One region of the Priestia sp. 40 genome, then DNA from elsewhere that is predicted to be linked to it. Evidence: riboswitches for the same ligand, from Rfam matches in the RefSeq annotation. Region 1 holds a riboswitch; the other holds the start of a gene.
What was found. Region 1 has a riboswitch for cyclic di-AMP ahead of ACO1DI_RS05105 (APC family permease). Riboswitches for the same ligand answer to the same signal wherever they lie in the genome.
Positions count from the first base shown of each region.

Region 2: linked by a shared signal. The riboswitch ahead of ACO1DI_RS04125 (potassium channel family protein) and the one ahead of ACO1DI_RS05105 (APC family permease) in region 1 are both predicted to bind cyclic di-AMP.

Region 1 covers NZ_JBMPZA010000005.1:769,593-776,325, reverse strand. The annotation lists gene ACO1DI_RS05130 (aminotransferase class I/II-fold pyridoxal phosphate-dependent enzyme) at 1-542, shown strand, start outside; gene ACO1DI_RS05125 (MerR family transcriptional regulator) at 725-1,132, shown strand; gene glnA (type I glutamate--ammonia ligase) at 1,216-2,550, shown strand; gene ACO1DI_RS05115 (hypothetical protein) at 3,172-3,336, shown strand; gene ACO1DI_RS05110 (N-acetylmuramoyl-L-alanine amidase) at 3,484-4,524, shown strand; cyclic di-AMP (ydaO/yuaA leader) riboswitch at 4,716-4,858, shown strand; partial or broken gene ACO1DI_RS05105 (APC family permease) at 5,021-6,733, shown strand, end outside.
Region 2 covers NZ_JBMPZA010000005.1:581,390-588,122, forward strand. The annotation lists gene ACO1DI_RS04105 (tetratricopeptide repeat protein) at 1-410, opposite strand, end outside; gene ACO1DI_RS04110 (YjcZ family sporulation protein) at 584-670, shown strand; gene ACO1DI_RS04115 (YjcZ family sporulation protein) at 859-939, opposite strand; gene ACO1DI_RS04120 (TrkH family potassium uptake protein) at 1,262-2,581, opposite strand; gene ACO1DI_RS04125 (potassium channel family protein) at 2,585-3,244, opposite strand; cyclic di-AMP (ydaO/yuaA leader) riboswitch at 3,369-3,513, opposite strand; gene ACO1DI_RS04130 (hypothetical protein) at 3,629-4,087, opposite strand; gene ACO1DI_RS04135 (Lrp/AsnC family transcriptional regulator) at 4,208-4,663, shown strand; gene ACO1DI_RS04140 (peptidyl-prolyl cis-trans isomerase) at 4,982-5,884, opposite strand; gene ACO1DI_RS04145 (S1C family serine protease) at 5,881-6,733, opposite strand, start outside.

The DNA of each region.
Region 1 (6,733 bases):
AAATCGGTGGCTATATTGCAGGACGAAAAGACCTAGTGGAAGCTTGTTCATACCGAATGACAACTCCTGGAATCGGTGCAGAAGCTGGAGCGACGCTTTATAGCTTACAAGAAATGTATCAAGGGTTCTTCTTGGCGCCGCACGTAGTAGGTCAAGCATTAAAAGGAGCGGTTTTCTCATCCGCTATGTTTGAAGAGCTTGGTATGCAAAGTGAACCGAAGTGGGACAGTGAACGAACAGATTTAATTCAATCCGTTCAGTTTGATGACCGCGATAAAATGGTTGCTTTTTGTCAGGCAATTCAATTCGCTTCGCCAATTAATTCACACGTAACGGCGTATCCTGCTTATATGCCAGGGTACGAAGATGATGTGATTATGGCAGCTGGAACGTTTATACAAGGAGCAAGCCTCGAGCTTACGGCAGATGGACCTATTAGGCCGCCTTATGTCGCTTACGTGCAGGGCGGGTTAACGTATGCTCACGTAAAAGTAGCAATATGCATGGCGGTAGATCAATTGCTGACAAAAGAACTTTTATAAGATAGAAAGATTATTTCTCCCCGTTAAGAAGGAAAAAAATAAGCTATAAAAATAAACGAAGTGCTATTTATTTGTATAGAAAAAATGTTCAGAAAAATTTATGTTAGAATTACTAACATTCGGTTGACAGGTGAACTAACATAGCATACAATGTAAATAGTTAATCCAAAGGAGGAACTGAAATGAGTGACAACATTCGAAGAAATACGCCACTTTTCCCGATTGGAATTGTGATGCAGTTAACTGAGTTGTCGGCTCGCCAAATTCGCTACTATGAAGAACATGAATTAGTTGCACCAGTAAGAACAGAGGGAAATCGACGATTATTCTCATTTAACGATGTTGATAAGCTGCTTGAAATCCGTGATCTGATTGAACAAGGTGTAAACTTAGCAGGTGTAAAACAGCTGTTTCATCTTCAAAAGGAGCAAAAAGGGCATAAGCAAGAAGAAAAAGTTGTGGCAGAAACAGCAAAGCCAGAATTAACGGACGATGAGTTGCGAAAAATGCTTCGTGCAGAACTTATGCAAGCAGGCCGTTTTAATCGAGCAACTTTAAATCAAGGAGATATGTCCAGGTTCTTTCATTAATAAAGTTATCAATATTTATGCCGTTCGTATATGAGGGGTATAGATTATAAATATTATATAGAGATTTAGGGGAGGATCACACGATGGCAAAGTACACAAAAGAAGATATTTTCCGCAAAGTTCAAGAAGAGAATGTAAAGTATATTCGTCTTCAGTTCACTGACATTTTAGGAACAATTAAAAACGTTGAAATTCCAGTAAGTCAATTAGAAAAAGCGTTAGACAACAAAATGATGTTTGACGGTTCTTCTATTGAAGGGTTTGTACGTATTGAAGAATCAGATATGTACCTATTCCCGGATATTGATACATTTGTTATTTTCCCTTGGACATCTGAAAAAGGTAAAGTAGCACGTTTTATTTGTGACATCTACAATGCAGATAGAACTCCGTTTGATGGCGATCCACGTAATAACTTAAAACGTGTGTTAAAAGAGATGGAAGAGTTAGGATTTACTGATTTTAACCTTGGACCTGAGCCAGAGTTCTTCTTATTCAAATTAGACGAAAAAGGCGAACCTACATTAGAATTAAATGATAAAGGTGGCTACTTCGACTTAGCGCCAACTGACCTTGGTGAAAACTGCCGTCGTGACATCGTATTAGAGCTTGAAGAAATGGGCTTTGAAATTGAAGCATCTCACCATGAGGTAGCTCCTGGACAACACGAGATTGACTTCAAATATGCTGCTGCATTAAAAGCTTGTGATGATATCCAAACGTTCAAACTTGTTGTAAAAACAATTGCACGTAAACATGGCTTACATGCTACATTTATGCCAAAACCATTATTTGGTGTGAATGGTTCAGGTATGCACTGTAACGTTTCATTATTTAAAGATGGTCAAAACGCATTTTATGATGAAAACGGTAATCTAGAGCTAAGTGATACTGCTCGTCAATTTATCGCAGGTATCATCAAGCACGCACACAGCTTTACAGCAGTAACAAATCCTACTGTAAACTCTTATAAGCGTCTAGTGCCTGGATATGAGGCTCCTTGTTATGTTGCTTGGTCTGCTCGCAACCGTAGCCCATTAATCCGTATCCCAGCTTCTCGCGGCGTAGGAACTCGTGTTGAAGTACGTAGCGTAGACCCAGCTGCTAACCCATATTTAGCAATGGCTGTTCTATTAAAAGCTGGTTTAGATGGAATCAAGAACAACCTTGAAGCTCCAAAACCTATCGATCGCAATATCTATGTAATGACAAAAGAAGAGCGTGTTGAAGAAGGTATCGTAGATTTACCTGCAACATTAGCTCAAGCTTTAGATAGCTTCCAATCAAACGAAGTTATGGTTTCTGCATTAGGTGAACACTTAGCAGAGCACTTCGTTGAAGCGAAAGAAATCGAATGGGATATGTTCCGTACACAAGTTCATCCTTGGGAACGTGACCAATACATGAGCCAATATTAATTCCTAAAAGGCCGAGAGATCGTTTATACGTTCTCTCGGCCTTTTTTGTTTTTCAAAATAAATAATATTCTGCACGCGTATATTAGATATTGAACTAATCTATTCTATTCATAAAACAAGTATAGCTACCTGTCGTACAATTTACGGGAGGCTTTTTTATTGTTTTGTTAGATACAGGAAAGAATTTGGTTATATAAATTAAAAAGGATAAGCTTTTTGTCTCATTGAATCTATATGTAAAAGTAGTGTATAACAGATAGAGAGATTGTTTATGTGTTCACTCTGCACTTCAGTATAACTTCAGAGAATTTTCAGCCAGGCGTAGTGTCATTAGAAAATACTGTTGGAGAGGAATGGAATGAAAATGCAAGAAGGAAATTTTTTTAAAGGTTTAGTAATAGGCATATTAATAAGCATTCCAATTTGGATTATTCTCATTGTTATAGGCGTTCTGCTTTTTAAATAGGTCCTAACGTTATAAATAATAGAACCTCCTGATCTATACTTTAATCAACCAGAATAGAAGCTGGACCAAAAGTATGTTAGGGGGAGGGAAGATCCGCACGATGAATTGTGCGGATTTTTTTATTGGTAGGGTGAACGTAGATTTCATCTATTTAGTTGCTTCTAGCAGTTGATTGGAGGGCAGGCGAAGACTCCTGCGGGAAAAGCGGAATAGGTGAAGACCCCGCAGGAGCGCAAGCGACGAGGAGGCTCACCAGCCGCCCGTGGAAAGCGAAGCCTTGCACGGAAATCAACAGCGATGTAACAAGCCATCCATACTAGCACATTTATCCCATTTGTTCGTTTTTAGGTTGAAGTGATTTCGTTATGTCGCAATCTCCTTTTTTAGTAATTTCTCACTAAGTAGGCTAGTATACGTAGCACTTTTTTCCCTCATGCATATGTTAACAATAAGGAGGGACAAGTAATATGAAAAAAATCTATCTTGATGCAGGACATGGTGGGGCAGATGCAGGAGCAGTTGGAGCAAACGGACTGTATGAAAAAAACTTAGTTTTGAAAATTCAACAATATTTAATAAGCTATTTAAATAGCACGTACAGTGATTTTACGATTAAAACTACCCGTACCACAGACACTTTTTTATCGTTATCTCAACGCGCTTCTCAAGCTAATTCGTGGGGTGCAGATGCATTTATGTCTATTCACGTAAATGCCGGTGGAGGGACAGGATACGAAGATTATGTTTATAGAAGCGCTAGCAATGCTAGTAAAACGTTTCAATCGATTGTGCACGGCCAAGTACAGGCAACGCTGCTGTCGTATAATCATCCGAATCGCGGACGAAAATCAGCCAATTATGCGGTGCTTCGCTTAACAAATATGCCTGCAGTACTAACTGAAATAGCTTTTATTGATAGGAGCGCCAATGCAGCACTTCTTCAAAATGAAGCTTTTTTAAAAAGCATGGGTGAATCGTATGCAAAAGGAATTGCCGTATATTTAAATTTACCTCGTCGTGCAGTTCCAAATCCATCGCCATCTCCAACACCGACACCAAATCCATCACCTTCTGAACCAGGTGAAAAAACGTATACAATTAAGCAAGGAGATACGCTGTACAGTATTGCACAGAAGTACGGCATAACAGTACAGGAGCTTCAAGAAGCGAATACAGGGCTTTCTGATCCTTTAACACTACAGGTTGGAAAAACAATTGTTATTCCTTCAGGAACTTCACCAACACCTACTCCAACACCACCTTCTGAACAATATCCACTTCCCAATGGAATGTTAAAACAAGGCGATTCTGGAGAAGCTGTGAAACAGCTTCAAAGAGCATTAAACGCGGTTAATTTTAAAGTAGGGTCAGTAGACGGAATATATGGAGTACAAACGAAAGATGCAGTCAGACGTTTTCAGCTTGTGTATCTTCCTTATGATGTAGATGGCATTTATGGTCCTCAAACGAAAAACAAGCTAGCAGCCGTTTTAAAAGCAAAAAGTTAACGTAAGAAGGTCTTCTGTAAGCAGACAGAAGGCCTTTTGTTTTCCCCTTAAAAGCACCTTAAGCACTATTTTATGGTTTACGTAAAATAATGCTTTACAAACCATTTGTACGGGAGTATATTATCTAAGAACAAAGGATAGTTATGAACGAAACTTGTTATCGATCATACTCTTTAACCGAAAATTATATTGACCTGTTATCGCTTAATTCGTCAGAAGTGGGGGACCCAAATTTGTGCATTGTCACTTGGGGTGAATCCTTTTTTTAAAAGGTAGGGCTACTCTCATAGCCCGAATCCGACAGCTAACCCCATAAGCGTTTTAGAGAGGAGGTTTAAGCTGTGTAAAAACGCTGAGAACCCTTAGTGTTTTTTTTGTGCGCTTTTTTAACATAAAAAGGCATTTTTTAGGAATAATATCATTTATTCATGAACTTGTAACGGAGCTTAGCAACGAAAAGTAAATAGTAGCTAAGCAATCATCGGAGGGAAATTACGTGAACTATTCAGTTCTCAAAAGATTATTGATTGGAAAGCCGCTTAAAACAAAAGAGTTAGGTGATCAAAAGCTTAGTAAGCTTAAAGCACTTGCTATTTTATCATCAGATGCCTTATCTTCAGTGGCTTATGGAACAGAACAAATTTTGATTGTACTTGCGACAGTCGGTGTCCTCGCTTATTGGTATTCAATTCCAATTGCGATTGGTGTATTGGTGCTGCTGACGGCTTTAATTCTTTCATACCGTCAAATTATTTATGCGTACCCGCAAGGCGGAGGAGCTTATATTGTTTCCAAAACCAATTTAGGAGAAAATCCCGGGCTTATCGCTGGGGGATCACTGCTGGTAGATTATATTTTAACAGTTGCCGTGAGTGTTTCAGCAGGAACCGATGCTTTAACTTCGGCTTTTCCAACGCTGCATCATTACAATGTAGTAATTGCGTGTTTGCTAGTGATTTTTATTACCGTCTTAAATTTACGTGGTGTAACAGAATCCGCTTCTGTATTAGCTTATCCGGTTTATTTATTTGTTATTGCTCTTATTTTGTTAATAGCGGTAGGCTTGTTTAAAATAGCGACAGGTCAAGTTTCACCTGAGCTTCATCCCTCTCTCGGTACAGTAGTGCCAGGTATTAGTTTGTTTTTATTATTAAAAGCTTTTTCGTCAGGCTGTTCAGCATTGACAGGTGTAGAAGCTATTTCAAATGCAGTGCCTAACTTTAAAGAGCCAGGTGCAAAAAATGCTGTTCATACATTAATGCTGATGGGCGGTATTCTAGCTGTTTTATTTTCTGGGATCACGTTTTTAGCTTATTGGCTTGGCATTTCTCCAAAAGCAGATGAAACGGTTGTATCACAAATTGCATCAAGTGTGTTTGGACGAAATGGATTTTATTATTTTATTCAAGGCACAACAGCTCTAATTCTAGTGCTAGCGGCGAATACGGGCTTTTCAGCTTTCCCTTTGCTTGCTGTCAACTTATCTTCTGATAAATACATGCCAAGAATGTTTCAAATTCGTGGCGATCGATTAGGCTATTCAAATGGAATTGTGACCCTTGGAATTGCTTCTATTGTCTTAATTGTAGCTTTTAAAGGAGCGACTGAACAATTAATTCCTCTTTATGCAGTCGGGGTGTTTATTCCATTTACGCTTTCTCAAACAGGCATGATTGTCAAATGGCTTAGAGAAAAGCCGGCCGGCTGGCAAGGGAAGCTAGCCATCAACTTAATTGGGGCCCTCATTACCTTAACGGTGCTAATTATTTTATTTACAACGAAGTTTTCACAAGTATGGTCCGTGCTCATTTTCTTACCGGTTATTGTCTATATTTTTCATCGCATTCATACGCATTATGAAGCGGTAGGAGAGCAGCTTCGCATTAAGCAAGGAGAAAAGATTGGAAAGCTTGAAGGAAGTGTGGTCATTGTTCCTGTAGCAGGAATGACAAAGGTAGTAGAAAATTCATTAAATTATGCACGAACGATTGGCGATACCGTTATTGCAGTGCATGTGGCCTTTGATCGAGAAAGTGAAAAGAAAATGGAAGAGAAGTGGGAGAAGTGGCAGCCTGATATTCGTATTGTTACGTTTCATTCTCAATACCGCAGCTTAGTGCGGCCGCTGTTTCGATTCATCGATATGGCTGAGGAAAAAGCGCGAGAAAATAACATGGCCATTACGGTCGTTATTCCGCAATTCATTACG
Region 2 (6,733 bases), 190 kb from region 1:
GCTTTTTCCATTTCTTTTAATTGAATATAGGTTTTGGCGAGTTCGAGCGGCAGCATAATCCCTTCAAAACCAAGATCTTGCGCCCGCTGCAAATAAGACAGCGATTTTTCGTAATTCCCTCCAAACATAAGCGGAGTTTCCCGGTATTTTATTCCTCGAACGAAGTGCGCCAAGCTTGAAGATGGATTTAATGTTAATGCCTGATGAAGAGCTCGGTCCATCTCTAAATTCAATACCATTTTTTCAAAAATAATGGATTCTTCGATTTGCTTTGCTAAACAAACCGCTAAGTAACAGTACAAATCAGATGCTTGAGGGTTTTTCTTCATTTCTTCTTGAATTTCGCGTTTGACCTCTTTCCACTTTCCCTCTTCTAGCTGATTCATGACGTATTGTGCATGTATTCCCACCTGTTTGCCCTCCTTTTCTTCCTATCATAAAGGATTTTTACGAAAATGAAAAAAGTAAGTGTTCTTCATTTTTCTCAAAAGATCGTTACCGTTAAAAAATAGGCAAATTTCTCAATCACTTAACCCAATTAGTACATAGGATATAGAGACTTTTATTAAAGGAGGTTACACATATGGGCGCAAAAGGCGGTTTTGGTTTTTCATTTATCGTTGTTTTATTTATTCTATTAGTAATCGTAGGGTGTTCTTGCTACTACTAATTTCTAGAGGGGATGAACATCATTCATCCTCTCCTATTTCAAAAAAACCATGCTTTCGCATGGCTACATACCGATTAGATGAATGAGTAGAGGAACTCATTGTTCGGCAATATTGAAGAAATTTTTGGTTTTTACTTCCGCCTAGTATGCCCTTTTTGACGGGGGCTATGCACAAATAAAGTTAACGTTTAAAAGCGAAAGCCAGACGCACCGACAATAACAAGTAAAACAAATAACACAACGATTAACGCGAAATTTTGTTTTCCCACGTAACATCCCTCACTTCCTGTTATCTGCTTTTAGTGTATGCAAGAGCTTGGCAAAATGTTTAGGACAGGGGTGCGGATTTTTATGAGAAAAACCTTCAAATTTCGCCAAAAAAAGTGAATCATATTTTTGTTTCTTTCGTTATATATAGTAAGAGATTTTTACTATAAAAAAGGGGGGCCTTTAATGCGCCGACATTCCAAATTGCCCATTGTTCTTGTCTTTGCCTTCTTTTTATTCATCGCAACTGTTTTGTGCGTAACCTCTTATATGTCTTGAACGTATAAATAATATAAAAAAATCGCCTCATCGAAGGCGATTTTTCTATCCTAGCATTATATCTTCGTTTGGATAACGAACGGCTTCACGCTTTTGCTTAGATAATGAAAACGCAAGGGTTAATGGCCCCACTTTTCCTAAAAACATGATAAAGATAATAATCACGCGTCCAAAGTATGAAAGCTCAGGAGTCGCTCCCATGGATAAACCTACTGTCCCAAACGCAGAAACAACTTCAAACATAATTTTTACAAACGGGAGGTTTTCTGAAATATTTAACAGAAAAATAGCCCCAAACACAAACATAATCGAAATCATCGTGATGGCTAGAGCCTTAAACACATGAAGAGGAAGAAGTCGTCTCTTTAGCAGCACAATATCTTCCCTGCTTCGTAAAAATGCCCATACAGAAAAGACAATCACCACAAACGTCGTGAGCTTGATACCGCCTCCTGTTGACGCACTTCCTGCACCAATGAACATTAACAAAACCATTAAAAAGACCGTTGCGTCATGCAGGTGAGCTAAATCAATTGTATTAAATCCAGCGGTTCTTGTTGTTACCGCTTGAAAATAAGAAGCCCATACTTTGTCTCCTAATGATAAATTTCCGAGCGTATGCGAATTGCCGTACTCTAAGAAAAAAATAAAAAGCATGGCAATCACGTTAATGGCGAACGTGCTGATAATCATAATTTTTGAATGCAGCGTTAGTTTTTTATACGATTTTTTCACCCACATATCAGCAAGAACGGTAAATCCTAACCCACCAATAATGAACAAAAAAGAAATCGTTATATTAATAATGGGATCTCCTACATACTGAACTAAGTTATCAGACAGTAGTCCGAACCCAGCGTTATTAAAAGCCGAAATTGAATGAAACAAGCTAAAGAATAGCCCCTTAGACCACCCGAATTCCGGAACCCAGCGTATCGCTAAAAAGATAAGCGCAACAAACTCAATTAAAAATGAAAAGATAAACAGCCTTTTAACTAGCAGGACAACTCCGCCGACGCTCGTCTGATTTAACGCCTGCTGAACGAGCATACGCTCTTTAAATCCAATTTTTTTACCGAGCATCATAAAAATCAGCACGGCAAATGACATAATGCCAAGACCGCCTATTTGAATTAACAGCATAATAATCGTTTGACCGATGACGGTAAAACGTGTACCTGTATCTACGACGGCTAAGCCGGTTACTGTCATAGCGGAAGTTGACGTAAAAAGAGCGTCTACCCACCGGATTGGCTCGGTAGTAGAAAAAGGCATCATCAATAGAAGAGCACCAATAATAATTCCTCCACCAAAAATAGAGAGCAACAGCTGCGGAGGGGTGAGTTTAATATTTTGTTTTTTCATGTGTTAAACTCCTTCTTCTTCAAAACGGTTTAAATCGCGATTATGTCCGATGACAATAAGCATATCTCCTTGTTCAATTGTTTCATGCGCCGTAGGCGAAATCACCATTTCCCCGTCTTTTCGCTGAAAGCCGATAATATTACAGCCGTACTTTGCGCGAATATTTAAATCAAAAAGCGTTTTATTATGAAGCTTCTTAGAAGCGACAATTTCAACAATACTATAGTCTTTAGACAGTTCAATATAGTCAATAATTTTTTCTGACACCACGTGATGAGCAATCCGCTTAGCAATATCGCGCTCCGGATGAATGACTTTATCCGCTCCTATTTTTTCAAGTACTTTTTGATGATACATATTCACCGCTTTTACCCATACTTGCTTAACGCCCATATCTTTTAACAGCATCGTTGCGAGCACGCTTGCTTCGATATCGTCTCCAAACGAAATAAGAGCATGATCAACATTGCGAATACCTAGCCCCTTTAAGCTAGCTTCATCAATCGCGTTTGCTTGCACAACATATGTAGCTAAGTTGCTAAATTTATTTACTACCTCCTGATTGCGGTCAATAGCGAGCACATCCACATCCAGATTAGCAAACTCTTCAACCAAACTGCCTCCAAAACGACCTAATCCTAATACAGCAAACTGTTTTTTCATAATGTATTTATTCCTTCCTTCAACTGCTGTGTGTTCTCTTAGCTTATACTTTTTCTAAAAAATTACATCTTTTTCTTAAAAAAAGCGCAAAAAAACACAGGAAGGCTCCCGTGTTTTTTCAGACTCTTCCCCCTCAAAACGCTTGCGAAGTTAGCTGTCGGGTTCGGGTTTTAAGAGTAACCCTACCTTTTTAAGGATTCACCCCGGAGCACAATATGTGCGTAAATAATGGGTCCTCCGCTCCGTAATGGATTAAGCGATTTTTATTCAAATGTCTATGATCTATTTTTTAGAATAATCGATTCGATTCATGATACGTTTCACTTCACGAAAGCTATCTTACTCCTGTGGATTTTGTCTGTCAAGATATTTTTAGCGAAGACTTCACTTGCCCTGCAAGCTGCAAAAATCATATAAATCTAAACTGACAATCATTTTGTGAAATTGATCAAATAAATTAATAACAGCCAAAAGCTCTAGCAGCTGCGTATCACTGTAAAATTTCTTTAATTGATCCATATCAGCATCGGTCAACTCCCTTGGACGCACTCGGTATACATCAATAAATCGAAACAGCAGCCGGTCTTTTTCTTCCAGCTCTTTTTCTCTTAACACTTTTTGATTAAGCGTCTTATCACCTACATATGACATGCTCATACACGTCTCACAGCCGTTAACACCTGCTAGATAAAGCCTAGTTTTTTCCTTGGTCTCTTTTTCTACTATATCGCTGTTCCAAAGCGTGTCGTAAAGCTCATCATACAACCTTTTTACATGTGGAATTAAATTCAATGCTTTTTCAAAATTTGTTCCCTCTTCGTTTGTTAATAAAACTCTTGCCATTTTTCACTCACTCCTTTTTAATTATTATAGTAAGAAAAATGGAGATTTTAGATTACATATAAAATATCTTATCTACTATTACTAATCAAATGAAACGTTAATAAGAAAGAAGGTTTTCAATTGAAAATTGATGAAATTGATTTATCGATTTTGCAGGCGCTGCAGCAAAACAGCCGCCTTTCCTTACGAGAGCTAGGAAAACAAATTAACCTGTCTGCTCCTTCGGTGGCAGAGCGAGTAAGACAGCTAGAGAGCTTTGGTGTTATAAAAGGATATACAATCGATATTGATTATGAAAAGCTGCACCTGCCTGTATCGTGTTTTATTGAAGTAACTATGAAAAACGGAGAGCACGAACGTTTTAAACGATTTATTTCTCAGTATCCCTACGCTTTATTCTGTGAACGCATCGCCGGGCAAGCCTGCTTTATTACAAAGCTTCAGCTTCCTCATCTGCACGTACTCGAACAATTTATTAACGAAATTACACCTTATGCCAAAACGATTTCACACATCGCCCTTTCTCACGTGGAGATGGCTCCTGCATTATTGAGTCATTTAAAAGATGAAAAGTGATTGAGACATAACGACATCCGTTCACCCTGCCAATAAAAAAATCCGAATGAGTTTGATTCTTCATCAAGAACCAAACCCGTTCGGATCTCCCTTCAACGAAAATATTTTTGTCTCAGCCTCATGGATTCGTCCAACAGCATAAAAAATAACCCTCCAAAGCTGGAGGGTATAAATTTTCCGAATAATGAAAGTTTTACAATTTTATTTTATCAGGTGCTGACATTTCTGTCTACTTAAAAATGTAAAAGAGCTCTCTATTAACAGAAAGCTCTTTTACCTGCTTGTTTTTTGAAAACAATCAATCTATATAAAAGGGAACTACCTAAGGTTGAAAGTCACGTGAAACCTTGGCAGTTCATCCTGGATATACCGGTTGATATGATTCAAAACAAGTTCTTTCATCATTTCTTCTTTGACTTCTGATTCCGTTTTTTTATCTTTTTGTTTTAAAATAAGAATATAATAGACTTTACCCATTTTAATGGGCTCACTACACTCCCCGATGTGCTGTTTTTTTAAAACACCTATAAAAGAGGGAGATAGACTTGAAAGCTTTAGATTATCAGCATTCTCTAGTTTGCTGATTGTCTGGACATCAGCATATTCTTTTTGAACGTCTTGAAGCGATGTTCCTTTTTGCAGTTCAGCCGAAGCGGCCTCGGCATCATGTAAAGTGGAAAAAGCCAGCTGCGTAAAAGATACGCGCGTTAGATCGTTTTCAATATGTTTATAGTAAGCAGTTAGTTCATCAGACGTAATTTGTTTACGGAAATATTCTTCTAATTTAAACTGATTCGTTAGCTGGTTGGTTACATCACTAGAACGAATATTTAACACTTCATAACCTTGTTTTCTTGTATCCTCGTCATATGAGCGTTTAATTTGCTTCCACATATCCTCAACTTGTTTTTGTACTTTATCGCTTGTCTTTAGATGCGAAATTAAGATTTTTTGCATAACAAGCTGCCGCAATAACTCTTTGCGGTAGCTTGTATCATTTAGCGGAGCATCTGGATTTAAGAACCCTTTAACGGCTAAAAAACGGTTGAATTCAGCTCCTGTCACCTTGCCTCCCTCATACGCTGCCAGTTCTTTGGTAGAAGATAGCTGACTAATTTCTACAGAAGGAAACATCGTGTTTGAATGCTTCCCTCCGCAGCCGGTTAAAAATCCGAACGCTGTTAATACTGCTAGCAGCAGCTTTAACGGTGTTGAACTCATCCATTGTTATCCTGCTGCTCTGAAAGCTTCAAAGAAATGGTTTGTTTTTTTCCATTTCGGTACACGTCTAATTTTACCGTGTCTCCTACTTTGCGTTTTGTGTATAGATATTGACGTAAATCACTGGATGTTTTGACTTCGTTTCCATCAATGGCAACAATCACGTCTTTTGATTGTAAACCTGCATCAGAAGCAGAAGAGAACGGTTCAACCGTCGTTACGACAACTCCTTCAGACGTATCGCTTGTTAGGCCTAGCTGATCTTGTTTTGTTGCAGCTGAAAGCTGACCTACATCTTGAAGACCTACCCCCATATATGGACGCGTTATTTTTCCGTTTTTCATCAGCTGTTCAATTGTCGGCTGCACTTCATCACTTGGAAGAGCAAAGCCGATGCCTTCTACATTGTCTTCTGAAATTTTCATACTGTTGATACCGACTACTTCACCGGAAGAATTGATCAAGGCCCCGCCGCTGTTTCCTGGATTAATCGCCGCATCCGTTTGAATTGCATCCACGTTCCAATTGTCTGAAATAGGGACAGAGCGTTTTGCTGCGCTCACGATACCTTGTGTGACCGTACGAGAAAATTGTTCACCAAGAGGATTTCCGATTGCAAGCACCGTTTCACCCGCTACTAAATCCGATGATTTCCCGAACTTCGCCACTTGTTCAACATTTTTGTCAGACATCTCAAGCACTGCTAAATCCGTTAGCGCATCAGCTCCGACAATTTTAGCTTTTTCTTTTTGTCCGTTTGAAAGTGACACTTCTACTTCGCTTGCGCCGTCAATAACGTGGTTATTGGTCACAACGTATGCTTTTCCATTTTCTTTTTTGAAAATAACA